3 regions of the Geodermatophilus sp. CPCC 205506 genome follow, and region 2 is predicted to be linked to each of the others. Evidence: riboswitches for the same ligand, from Rfam matches in the RefSeq annotation. Region 2 holds a riboswitch; each other region holds the start of a gene.
The links. A riboswitch is a leader RNA that binds a small molecule or an ion and turns the genes downstream of it on or off. The one in region 2 is predicted to bind cyclic di-AMP.
Positions count from the first base shown of each region.

Region 1: another riboswitch for cyclic di-AMP. It lies ahead of MY520_RS10950 (transglycosylase family protein); the one in region 2 lies ahead of MY520_RS08540 (C40 family peptidase).
Region 3: another riboswitch for cyclic di-AMP. It lies ahead of MY520_RS04695 (M23 family metallopeptidase); the one in region 2 lies ahead of MY520_RS08540 (C40 family peptidase).

Region 1 covers NZ_JALPKP010000015.1:86,545-90,751, forward strand. The annotation lists gene treZ (malto-oligosyltrehalose trehalohydrolase) at 1-537, opposite strand, end outside; gene MY520_RS10950 (transglycosylase family protein) at 693-1,265, opposite strand; cyclic di-AMP (ydaO/yuaA leader) riboswitch at 1,268-1,411, opposite strand; gene treY (malto-oligosyltrehalose synthase) at 1,581-3,938, opposite strand; gene glgX (glycogen debranching protein GlgX) at 3,935-4,207, opposite strand, start outside.
Region 2 covers NZ_JALPKP010000011.1:67,721-71,927, reverse strand. The annotation lists gene MY520_RS08555 (RtcB family protein) at 1-188, shown strand, start outside; gene MY520_RS08550 (NmrA/HSCARG family protein) at 312-1,151, opposite strand; gene MY520_RS08545 (hypothetical protein) at 1,252-1,425, opposite strand; cyclic di-AMP (ydaO/yuaA leader) riboswitch at 1,752-1,903, shown strand; gene MY520_RS08540 (C40 family peptidase) at 1,917-2,435, shown strand; gene MY520_RS08535 (serine hydrolase) at 2,485-3,426, opposite strand; gene MY520_RS08530 (hypothetical protein) at 3,663-4,207, shown strand, end outside.
Region 3 covers NZ_JALPKP010000005.1:131,010-135,216, reverse strand. The annotation lists gene pstS (phosphate ABC transporter substrate-binding protein PstS) at 1-220, opposite strand, end outside; cyclic di-AMP (ydaO/yuaA leader) riboswitch at 710-806, shown strand; gene MY520_RS04695 (M23 family metallopeptidase) at 838-2,055, shown strand; gene MY520_RS04690 (hypothetical protein) at 2,130-2,723, opposite strand; gene MY520_RS04685 (DUF2382 domain-containing protein) at 2,807-3,589, opposite strand; gene MY520_RS04680 (maleylpyruvate isomerase N-terminal domain-containing protein) at 3,737-4,207, opposite strand, start outside.

The DNA.
Region 1 (4,207 bases), on a different contig from region 2:
GGCCAGGCCGCGTTGGTGGCAGGCGTCGACGAAGCGCTGGTAGGCCGCCGGGCCGCCGTACTCCTCCTGCACCGCGTACCAGAGGACGCCGTCGTAGCCCCAGTTGTGCGTGCCGTTGAAGCCGTTGACCGGGAGCAGTTCGACGAAGTCGATGCCGAGCTCCACGAGGTGGTCCAGTCGGCCGACGGCGGCGTCGAGGGTGCCCTCGGGGGTGAACGTGCCGACGTGCAGCTCGTAGACCACGCCGCCGGCGAGCGGCCGCCCGGTCCACGCCCGGTCGACCCAGCGGTACGCCGCCGGGTCGAAGCGGCGGGAGAGTCCGTGCACGCCGTTCGGCTGGCGCCGCGAGCGCGGATCCGGCCAAGGCGTGTCGTCGTCGTCCAGCAGGAAGCCGTAGTCCGCCTCCGGCCCGGCCTCGACCTCGGCGCGCCACCAGCCGCCGTCGCCGCGGTGCATCTCGTGCACCGTGCCGTCGACCTGGAGCCGGACCCGCTTCGGCAGCGGTGCCCAGACGGAGAAGTCGACGGGTGCGGACATGCGGGGGCCTCCAGGCGGGGTGGGACGGATCGGCCGGGGGACCGGCGGCCAGAACATGCCCGTCCGACCGGAGGCCAATCGTGACCTGCGCGGCGCTCACCCACCGGGCTCCGGGACGCCGCCGACGGCGGCGCCCCGGATCCCGGACACCGGCGTCAGAGCACGAGCGTCTGGCCGACCTGGAGGACGTGCGGGCTGCTCAGCACGTTCCTGTTCTTCTCGTACAGCGCCTGCCACCCACCGGGGGTGCCGTGCGCGGCGGCGATCTTGCCGAGCGTGTCGCCGGGCTTGACCACGTAGGTCCCGGCGGACGCCGCGGCGGGTGCGGGGGCGGCCGCGGGGGCCGGGGCGCCCCACTCGGGCGCGGCCGGGTCGAGGCCCTTCCCGCAGGTCGGCCAGGCGCCGGGGCCCTGGCCGTCGAGCGTGCGCTCGGCGACGGCGATCTGCTGCTCCTTGGAGGCGAGGTCGGCGCGGGCCGCGTACGCGGTGCCGCCGTAGGCCGCCCAGGTGCCGGGGCTGAACTGCAGGCCGCCGTAGTAGCCGTTGCCGGTGTTGATGCTCCAGTTGCCGCCGGACTCGCACTGGGCGACGGCGTCCCAGTTGTTGGGGCCGGCGGCAAGCGCCGGGCCGGCGAGGGCGCCGAGGGAGAGGGCCGCCGCGCCGGTGAGGACGACGGCACCGCGGCGCAGACCGCGGGCAGGCAGGCAGGAACGATCGTGCTGGGACAAGGGGATCCTCCGATCGACCGCCTGCGGGGTGAGCTGTCGGGTTCGGACGATCGGTGCCCGGCCGCGGAACGCGGCTTCACCCCGAGACGCACGTGGCGTCGAATGTGGTTCCCCCACCCCCGTCCACGGTTGTGCTGTGGTCAGGACGCCGCCGGACGGGGTTGGGCGGGACGGCGCCGTGCCCGGCCGGTCGGCCGGGCACCCGGGGGACGGTAGGCGGAGGCCATCGAGCGACTCCGCGGCACCCGGCGTGTCACCCCGGCGTGGCGCGACAGGCCGGGCCGGGGACGGCGCACCGTCCCAGGCCCCTCACTTTCAGTCGCGGACCAGCAGGGCGACCGGCAGCCGCCCCAACACGTCGCGCACCGGCATCCCGGCGGCGTCGGAGACGAAGCAGTCTCCGGTGAGCAGGTCCCGCCAGGCGCCGTTCGGCAGCTGCAGCGCGGTGTCGCCCCAGCCGCCGGCGCCGGCCAGCCCGACCGGCAGCCGGGTGGCCACCGTCACCGCACCCCCGCGGTCGAAGGCGACCACGTGCCCCGCCGTCGCGCCGGTCGCCGCCACCGGTTGGTAGCCGGCGAACCACTCCGGGTGCTCGCGGCGGGCCCGCAGCGTGCGGGAGACCACGAGCAGCTTGGCCGCGCCGCTCTCGTCGACCGCGGGCACCTCGCCGCCGTCCAGCCGGGCCAGCAGCCGGCGGCGCAGCTCGTAGTCGACCGGACGGCGGTTGTCCGGGTCGACGAGGGAGAGGTCCCACAGCTCGGTGCCCTGGTAGACGTCCGGGACGCCGGGGATGGTGAGCTGCAGGAGCTTCTGCGCCAGAGAGTTGGACCTCCCGAAGGGCGCGATCCGGGCGACGAGGTCCTCGATCGCGCCGTTCGTCTGCTCGTCGTCGAACGCGGCGTCGACCAGCGCGTGCAGCCGGTTCTCGAACTCCTCGGCCGGGTCGGTCCACGTCGTCGACGTCCCCGCCTCGCGGGCGGCCTTCTCCACGTAGGCGTGCGCCCGCTCGCGGGACAGCGGCCAGGCCCCGACCAGGTTCTGCCACACCAGGTGGGCCAGCGGTCGGTCGGCCAGCGGGTGCCGGGAGAGCAGCTGTCGCACCAGCTGCGCCCACTCGGTGGGCAGCTCGGCGAGCACCGCCAGCCGGGCGCGCACGTCCTCGCTGCGCTTGGTGTCGTGCGTCGACAGCGCGGTCATCGACTCGGGCCTGCGCGCCAGGCGGCGCTGCTGCGCCTCGTGGAACTCCTCGACCGTGCTGCCGAAGCGCGCCGGGTCGCCGCCCACCTCGTTGAGCGCGACGAACCGCGCCCAGCGGTAGTAGGCGCTGTCCTCGACGCCCTTGGCCATCACCGGACCGCTGGTCTGCTCGAAGCGGGTGGCGGCCTCGGTCCCCGCCTGCGACAGCACCGTGTGCAGTGCGTCCACGGCGTCGGTGAGGTCGGGACGGCGCTCCCGGACCGCGGCCACGGTCGCGTCGAGGTGCTCGCGGCCGTCGGGCAGGTAGGTGCGGTAGACGGGGAAGCCCGCCAGCAGCTCGGCCAGCGCCTCGGTCTGCTGCGCGACGTCGATGCCGGGCAACTCGCCGATGACCCGCACCAGGCGGGCCACCTCCGAGCCGAGGATCCCGTCGGTCACCTCGCGCTTGCAGTCGTGCACCAACCGCGCATAGTCCACCGGCGCGCCGGACAGCTCGGTGTCCAGCGCGGTCAGCGCCGCCTCGCCGGCCGGGTCGACGAGCACGTCGTCCACCTCGGCCAGCGCGTCGTAGCCCGTCGTCCCGGCCGTCGACCAGCTCTCCGGCAGGTCCTCCCCGGGCTCGAGGATCTTCTCCACCACGGTCCAGCGCCCGCCCGAGGCCTCGGCCAGCCGGTCGAGGTAGCCCTTGGGGTCGGCCAGGCCGTCGGGGTGGTCGATCCGCAGGCCGTCGACGGCGCCGACCTCGACCAGCCGCAGGACCAGCTCATGGGTCGCGGCGAACACCTCCGGGTCCTCCACGCGCAGCCCGGCGAGGGTGTTGATCGCGAAGAACCGCCGGTAGTTCAGGTCGGCGTCGGCCCGCCGCCAGTCGACCAGCTCGTAGTGCTGGCGGGCGTGCACCTCCTGCGGGGTGCCCTGCCCGGTGCCCGGCGCGATCGGGAAGCGGTTGTCGTAGTACCGCAGCTCCCCGTCCACCACCTCCAGCTTCTCGACGTCGTCCGCCGAGCCCAGCACCGGCAGCCGCACCCTGCCGCCGCCGAAGTCCCAGTCGATGTCGAACGCGCCGGCGTGCGCGCTGTCCCGGCCGTGCCGCAGCACGTCCCACCACCACGGCGCCTCGGCCGGATCGGCCACGCCCATGTGGTTGGGCACCAGGTCGAGCACGAGGCCCAGCCCCTGCGCGTGCAGCGCGGCGACCAGCCGGTCCAAGCCGGCCTGCCCGCCCCGCGACTCGTCGACGTGCGCGTGGTCGACGGTGTCGTAGCCGTGCGTGCTGCCGGCGGCCGCGCGCAACAGGGGAGAGGTGTAGGCGTGGCTCACCCCGAGGTCGGCCAGGTAGCCGGCGACCGACGCGGCGTCGTCCAGGGTGAAGTCCGCCGTCACCTGCAGCCGGTAGGTCGCGGTGGGCACCGCGCGCCGGCGCTCCCGGCTCAGCGGCTCGCTCGTGCCCGGCTCGCTCATCTCGGGCCCGCTCACGCGCGACGCGGGGCGCTGAACACGACCATCGACCGGTCCTCCACGGTGATCGTCTCGCCGGGCTTGAGCTGCGTCGGCTCGACGGCCTCCATCTCGGCGGTGTCGAGGACGACCGTCCAGGCCGCGGCGTACTCCTCGGCCGGCAGGGTGAAGTCCATCGGCTCGTGCGTCGCGTTGAACGCCAGGTAGAAGTGGTCGTCGACGACGTCCTCGCCGCGCTCGTCGGTCGACCGGATGCCGTGCCCGTTGAGGTACATGGCGATCGACTT
Region 2 (4,207 bases):
CGCGGCGGCTGTTCACCCGCGCCGACCTCGATCGGCGGATGAAGGGCATCGCCTGGGGCCGGTCGGACGCCTTCCTCGACGAGCACCCGGACGCGTACAAGCCGATCGACCGTGTCATGGCCGACGCGGCCGACCTGGTCGAGGTCCGGCACACGCTGCGCCAGGTGGTCAACGTCAAGGGCGACTGACGCCCCGGGGCACATGTGTCTCCCGGGAAGCTCGTGCTCTGCCCACCACCGTGGGCAGAGCACGAGCTCCCGCAGGACACGTGCCCGGCCGCCGCCTATCCGGCGGCGCGGCGGCCGGCGCGCTCACTCCCGAGGCGACCAGCCGGTCGCCAGCCAGCCCGGGAGGTCCAGCAGGCCGGGCGCCAGCGCGCGGGTGGCCTCGATGTCGCCGCGGTAGGCGGGCGGGTGGGCGAGCCAGGTGAACATGGCGCGCGCGTCGTCGTCCAGGCCGTCGAGCGGCACCGCCTCGTAGCGGCCGGGCCGGCCGGCCCGCTCGCCGAAGGCGGCGGCGATCTGCTCGCCGGTCCGCTCGTCACCGGCGATCTCGATGCTGCCGCCGGGCACCCGGCCGGGGTCGAGGAGGACGTCGGCGGAGACCGTGCCGATGTCGGCGACGGCGATCATCTGCAGCGGCACGCCCGCCGGCAGCGGCATCCGGACGACGACCTCGCCGTCCTGCACCGCCGCCATCCAGCCCAGGTTCTCCATGAAGAAGACCGGCCGGACGACGGTCGCCGGCAGCCCCGACGCGGCCAGGTGCTCCTCGACGCGGCGCTTGCTCTCGAAGTGCGGGATGCCGGTCGAGCGCTCGGCGCCGCCGACGGAGTTGAGCACGACGTGCTCCACGCCGGCGTCCGCGGCCGCGTCGACGAGCGCGATCCCCTGGCGCTCCTCCGCCTCGGGCCCGCCGGCGCCGAACGGGGTGGTCATGGCGAACACCCGCTGCGCGCCGGAGAACGCCGTCCGCAGGCTGTCGGGGTCGGCCAGCTCGGCGCGGACGAGCTCGGCGCCCCGGTCGGCGAGGTCCCGGGCCTTGGCGGGGTCGCGGACGAGGGCGCGCACGCGGGCACCGGCGTCCAGCAGGGCGCGGGCGACGGCGCCGCCCTGCTGTCCGGTGGCACCGACGACGGCGATGACGGTCATGGGACTCCTCGGACTCGGTCTGGGCCGGCACGCGGGCGCGTGCCCCGTACGCGGCAGCGGCCCCCACCCGGGCTCGGGTGGGGGCCGCTGCGCCAGCAGATCAGTAGCGCCCGGTGCCGCGGCCCATGCCCTTGCCGCCGCCGCCCTTCTGCTGCTTCTGCTGGAAGTCCTGGATGAGCTTCTTGAGCTTGGCCTGGTTCTGCGGTTTGCGGGCCTCCTGGATGACCTTCGCCGCGATCCCCGACGCCACGAGCTTCCGGATCATGCCGGCCATGTGGGTTCCTCCTCGGTTCGGTTGACCTGCTTCGTGCCCGCCCAACGGCCGGGCCAACCACCCGGGTTCCGGCGGCAGGGCGTCGTCCGCCGATGACAGTCGGTGGTGCCACCCCGCAGGGGACGAGAACGTACGGATACCGCCGACCAGCGGTGACGGAGCCGGGCGGCTCCTCACACTGCGTCGTCCCCGCTGGTGAGGACGGCGAGCCGCGGCGTCCCCGGCCGCCGGATCCGACACCGACCCCGAATGGCGACGCCCGGCGGGGGTTCTTAGCGTTCTGCGCGGTCCAGCGGGCTCCCTCGTCGCCCACCCGTGGCGGCACCCGCCGGACACCGCCGAACCGGGCGTCGGTCGTCTACCGAGGCCCGGACCGGGGACCCACCGCAGCACTGGGGTGAAGCGCGATCCGTCGCGCCGGGCGACTCCCCCGTCCGAACCCGTCAGCTAACCCGGTAGGCGGTCGTGGAGAACAGGAGAACACGTCGTCCATGACGACTGCACGCACGACCTCTGCACGTCGCACGTTCCGTGGGATCGCCGTCGCCGTCATCGCCGGTGCCGGTATCGCGCTCTCCCCCCTGCCGGCAACGGCTGACACCGGTGGGGACGGTGGTGGGGGCGCTGCCGTCGCCGCTGCTCCGGCCGCCGCTTCGAGCGGCGCCGCCCAGGCCGCGGTCGACACCGCGCTCGCCCAGGTGGGCGACCGCTACGTGTACGGCGCGACCGGCCCGAACTCCTTCGACTGCTCGGGGCTGACGAGCTTCGCCTACAAGGCGGCGGGGATCTCCATCCCGCGCACCTCGCGGGCGCAGGCGGGCTTCGGCGCCCCGGTGGCGAAGTCGGACCTCCGGCCCGGTGACCTGGTGTTCTTCTACAGCCCGGTCTCGCACGTGGGCATGTACATCGGCAACGGCCAGATGGTGCACGCCTCGACCGCCAGCAAGCCGGTCGCCGTGGTGAACCTCGACTCGATGCCGAGCTACTCGGGCGCCCGCCGGGTCGCCTGACGCCTCGCGGTGCCCCGGCCGTCTGCTGACGGCCGGGGCACCGCGGCGGTCAGCCGATCCCGCTGAGGACGGCGGCAGCCGCGGCGTCGAGCGAGTCGCGCGCGCGTGCCCACGACGTCGAGCTCGGGAAGTCGCCGAGGAGGACGACCACCCGCCCGTCGGCGAGCTCGCCCGCCGAGTGCAGCTGCCGGCGCCCGTCGACGCAGCACATCCAGCCCTGCTTGGCCGCCACCGGCCCCGTGGCGCCGGTGCCGCTCGAGAGCAGGCCGAACCGCTGGTCGAAGCCGTCGGCGGCCGTCGCCGAGGTCGACCGCAGCCAGCCCAGGAGCCGGTCGGCGTCCCCGGGGTCGAGCAGCTGCCCGCGCGCCGCGAGGACGGCGGCGAGATCCGTGGCGCTCGTCGTCGCCTGGCCCCACTGACCCGGGATCGACGGCGGCGCGGTGGCGGTGAGCCCCAGTACCGCGGCGACGTCGGTGACCAGCCCGGGCCCGTCGTACCGGTCCCACAGCCGGCTCATCGCGGCGTCGTCCGACCCCACGATCGCCCGCTCGGCCAGGGCGACGTCCTCGTCGGGCAGGGTCAGGGCACCGCTCTCGTCGAGCGCCAGCAGCCGGGTGACCACGAGCAGTTTCACCAGCGACGCGGTGGAGACCGGCCGGCCGGCGTCCGCGCTGGCGAGCAGCCGGTCCCCGTCGGCGTCCAGGACGACGACCGAGACGGTTCCGCCGGCGCCCGCCGCTGCGGCCTCGACGCCGGCCAGCACCGGCGCCGCGTCGATCGTCCGGAGTTCGGCCTTCGCGGAGGGCCCGGTCGCCTCCGGGACGTCGGTCGCGGCGGCCGTCTTGCCGTCGGTGGCGACGTGGCTGTCCGCCGCCGCGGTCACCATCGGGGTCGTGCAGCTGGCGAGGCCGCCGAGGACCACCCCGGACGCGCACAGCGCAGCGAGACCCCGGCGGAGCCGGTGGTCCAGGAGGGGACGGCGTCCGGCCACGGGGACAGGGTGGGGGCGCTACCTGCCGGTGAGCAGGGAGTCCGCTGCTCGCCTCCTCCGGATGAGGGAGCCGCCCGCGGAGTCCACGGCTTCGCCGTCTGGCCCCTACGGGTGAGCGCCTCCTGCGGCGGCACGTTGATCTTGGTAACAAGTGTCAGGACTTCGAGCCGATCGCGTTCCGGAGCCTGTGGTTTCGAGAACAAGAGCGGGGCCTCGGCCCACGCGTCGGGGGGAACATGTTCCACGAGCCGCTGCGGCGGGATCCGCTGGTCGTCGGCTGGGCCGTGGTGATGCTCCTCGGTGCATTCGTCGCGCTGAGCAACAACACCGAGTGGAGCGGCGACCTCGACCCCGATCGGGTCGCGGGCTTCCTCAAGGACCTTGCCGATGCCTTCCTGTGGTCGTTCATGCTGCTGCTGCTGCTCGCCTGGCTCCGGGCACGCCTGTGGCGCGTGCCCAGCAGCTCACCCCGACGCAGCGGTGGAGCAGCCCGCCGGGCGACGCAGGACGCTCCGCCACTCCCCTGGACCGATCGCTGGTTGCGGGACTGGCGCGAGGCCGAGGCCCGGCAGCGCACCGATCGACCATCCGGCCCGCCCCCGGCTCCTTCGCCCGTCGTCTGTCGGCACGGCGCGCCGCTCGACGTGGAGGGCCCGGCACAGCAGGCCCCCGTCCTGCAGGCGCTGTCGGTGAGCCACACCATCGTGCGCCCGGGTTCGCAGGTCAGCGTGACGTGGTGCTTCCAGAACTGCCGGGACGTCGTCGTCGACGGCCGCGGCGG
Region 3 (4,207 bases), on a different contig from region 2:
CGGTCACCCCCGGCTGGACGGCGGAGTAGCCCGCGGTCCAGCCCTGCATGGCCGCCTGCTGGCTGCTCGCTCCCGCACCGACGATCGCACCCGCCAGGTCGCCGGCCGCGGCGCCGGCCCGGTCGCGCTCGTTCGGCGGCACGTACCCGGCGACGGCGACGACGGCGGCTCCGACCGCCAGCGCGCCGATCCCGGCCGCGACCTTCCTCCGGGCAGTCACACACGCCTTCCGCGATCCGGGGCCCGGGCGATCGTCCCCGGGGCGCTGTCGCCGACCCTAGGCGGTCGGCTCCGGGTCCACTCGCCGGCGACCGGAGTCGGGCCGCTCGCCCGGGCGTGGCGGCCAGACGTGTCCGGGATCTCACCGGGGGGTGCCGACGCGCACTGTCGGTGACGACGCGGCCGCGCAGCCTCCTCCCTTCCGCCGGGCTCCGCCACCCGTGTCGGGGCAGGTGGGTGGTGCGGTCCCGGCAGGAGTGACGGGTGTGGCACCGTGATCACCCGTCAGCAGTCAGGCTGTGACCGCACGTAGTCGATCCTCACCCCTTCGGGCAAGGAGGCGCACCGTGTGTGTTACCCGATCGTGACCGGTGGCCCTCACGCGTAGTAGCTTTCCTGACGGCCCAGCCGGGCTCCGCCTCCCGACAACCGGGGGGCCTCGGCCGGGCCCCGCCGAACCGCCCGACGTCCCTCCGGGGATCGAGGGGGGACCGGGGACCCACCGTTCCACTGGGGTGAGTCCTGCCTGCGCACGGGGCGCAGGCGGGTAGGGCGCCGTCCGGCCCGAACCCGTCAGCTAACTCGGTAGGCGGCCGCGAGGATGGGAGAACCGTCGCCTTGGCGACCCTGCACCGCCTGCACACCGAGCTCGACCGACCGACCTCCGTCCGCCGTCGCCTGCGCTCTCCGCGCCGGGCCCTCGTCGTCGGCGCCGTCCTCGCCGGCCTCCTGGTCGGCGCGCCCGCGGCCGTCGCCGCCCCCGTCACCCCCGCAGCCTCCGAGCAGGAGCAACTCGCGGCTGACGTCGCCCGCATCGAGGGCGAGGTCAAGGCCGCCGAGGAGCAGCTGCAGCGCATGACGGTCGAGGCCGAGGCCGCCGCCGACGCCGCCCTCGTCGCCCGTGCCGAGCTCGCCGCCGGCCAGGCCGAGGCCGAGGCCACCGCGGCCGAGCTGGCCGAGGCCCGGGCCGCGGTCGCCGGTGCCGAGGAGGCCATCGCCGACCTCAGCCGCCAGGCCTACATGGGCGGCGACCAGCGCTACGGCGACGTCGAGCTGCTGCTCGACGCCGAGAGCCCCACCGAGCTGCTGCAGCAGGCCGCCACCATGGAGGTCATCGGCGACCACCGGTCCGACCGGCTGGCCGAGTTCCTCTCCGTCGAGCAGCGGGTCGCCGACGCCGACCGTGCCGCGCAGGCCGCCGTCGTCCGGCTCGACGAGCTCGCCCGCGCCGCCGACCAGGCCGAGGCGGCGGCGAACACCCACCTCGCCGAGGCGCAGGCCGAGTTCGACGCCCGCGCCGCCGAGAAGGCCCGCCTCGAGGAGGAGCTCCGCCAGGCCGGTGAGCGGATGCTGGCCGCCCAGGGTGCCGCCGACCCGGGCGCCGCCTGGGGCGAGCGCCAGGCGCAGGCGCAGACCCTCGCCAGCGCCGCCACGACGTCCGGCATGCCGACCTCCGGGCGCCTCACCTCCTGCTACGGCGCGCGCTGGGGCACCATGCACCAGGGCGTCGACATCGCCGCCCCTATCGGCACCCCGATCTACGTCCCCGAGGGCGGCGTCGTCCTGCAGGCCGGCCCGGCCAGCGGCTTCGGCCAGGCGGTCTACGTCCAGCACGGCGACGGTCAGATCACCCTCTACGGCCACGTGAACCGGTTCTTCGTCAGCGCCGGCCAGGTGGTCACCGCCGGGCAGCAGATCGCCGAGGTCGGCAACAAGGGCCAGTCCACCGGACCCCACCTGCACTTCGAGGTGCACCAGGGCGGTCTGTACGAGAACCGGGTGAACCCGATGCCGTGGCTCAGCGCCCACGGCATCGACCTCGGCGGCTCCTGCTGAGCCCGACCGCATGACGGAGGGCCCCGCACCGATCAGTCGGTGCGGGGCCCTCCGTCGTCGCGGGACCAGCCGGGTCAGGCGGCGTCGAAGCCGGCCCGGTCGACCCTGCGGTGGTACCGGGTGCCGAGCCGTCCGCCGAGGACCGCACCGAGCAGCGTGGCGAGCAGGACCGCCACGAGGGCGATGATCCCCGCCGTGGTGGCCGTTCCCTCGTCGATCGGGATCCGCGGCAGGTTCAACTGCTGCAGCACGTTGTACTCCGACCCGAGCACGACCCCGGCGACCGACAGGGCGATCACGACCAGGAGTCCGATGACCCAGACTGCGATCCCCTGCCGGACGCCGTCGAACCGGGCCATGCGGCCGGCCACGTAGCCGCCGGCGAGGTACGCGAGGAAGAGGACCACCAGCAGTGCGATGCCGCCGGCGATGCCGATGGTGTCGGCCTGCTGGGTGGCCTCCTCGGTGCTGGGGATGCCCTGGGTGAGGCCGAGGGCGACGCCTGCGGCAGAGAGCAGCGCGACGAGCAGGACGGCGAGGCCGTTGGCGGACAGCCAGCCGAAGAAGGCCGCGCCCCACTTGATGCCGCCGAAGCGGTCGTGCTGGGCGTCGACGGCGTTGCGCGCCGGGCCGCGCGTGGCCGACGCGCCGTGGTCAGTGGTGGACATGGGTCTCCTGGGAGGGGTGGGAGCGGGAGGTCGTGCACCGGGGGGCCGGGTGGGGTGTGCTGCCACCCGGCCCCGAGGGTCGGTCAGTGGCGGCGGGTCTCCTCGACGCCGTCCGCCTCGATCCGCTCCTCGCGCACCTGCTCGCTCACCGTCTGCTGCTCGGTCACGGTCTCGGTGTCCAGGCGCACCCGCTCGACCGGCACGGCCTCCTTCGCCACGACCGGGCGCTCGGCGTGGAGGGTGACCTCGTGCTCCTCCTCGCTGATGGCGGGGCCGTCCATGGCGTTGCCGACGTTGCCCTCGGTGATCGGCTCGCGCTCGACCCGGACCTCCTCGCGGGAGACCGGCACGGTCTCGGTCACGTTCTCGGTGACGACGTACTTGCGCAGCCGGGCGCGGCCGACCTCCTCGGTGCGCGTGCCGACGGTGAGCCGCTCCTCGGAACGGGTCATCGCGTCGTCCGTGGTCGGGCCGGAGGTGTCGTGGCCGACCGGGTGGTCGACCACGCCGTCACCGTCGACGTCCCGGCCCCCGGCCGCGGGCGTGCCGGTGTCGCCGATGCCGTAGTGGCGGTACAGCTCCGACTCCTCGGTGGCCGAGAGGTGCCCCGAGGCGACGTCGACGTGCGGGGCGTTCTTGACCCGGTCCTTGTCGAAGGGCACGCGGAGGTCCTCGCCCGCGAGCTCCGCCTGCGCCAGGGGGACGAAGGCCTCCTTCGTGCCGAACAGGCCGGTCCGAACGCTGGCCCACTCGGGGCGGCCGGTCTCGTCGTCGAGGAAGACCTCCCCGACCGTGCCGAGCTTGCTGCCGTCCGTGGCGTACGCCGTGCTGCCGATCACGCGTCGAACGTCCTGGTCCGTGATCATGGGGGGCTCCTCGGCCGTGGTGAAAGGTGCGCCGCAGAATTGCGGTCAATGAGATGCGACGCCGTGAAGTTGTTCGCAACAGCGTCTGCGATGGTGGTGCCCCGGGTGATTACGACGTAAACCGACCTCGTCGGGGATGTCGTCGTGTCAGCGCCGGCCGCGCAGCCGCCCGAGCAGTCCGCCCACGCCGCCGAGGGTCTGGGCGGCGAGCTGCAGGATCGGCCCGCCGGGGATGCCGGGCGCGGCCTGCACGATCGGCGCGAGGGTCAGCAGGCCGCCGAGCTCGTGCACCTTCAGCCGCCGTCGGGCCAGCGCCACGACGGGGTTCACCCGCCCGGACGCCGCCTCGAGCAGCAGGTCGGCCGCCGCCTCCACCGCGGTGCCGCTCGCCTCGCCCGGGGCCACCCGGCGCACGGTCCAGCCGTCGCCGTCCGCGGCGAACCGCCAGCCGCCCTCCGGCGTCGCGAGGGTGGCGCCACCGGTGATCCCCTCGGCCGCCGCCAGTGCCCCGGTGACGTCCGCCAGAGCCGCCAGGCCGGCCTGCAGGACCGGGGCCTGCACCGGGGGAGCGCCCAGGGGTACCAGGTCCAGTCCGTGCACCGCCAGCTCGTACGCCTG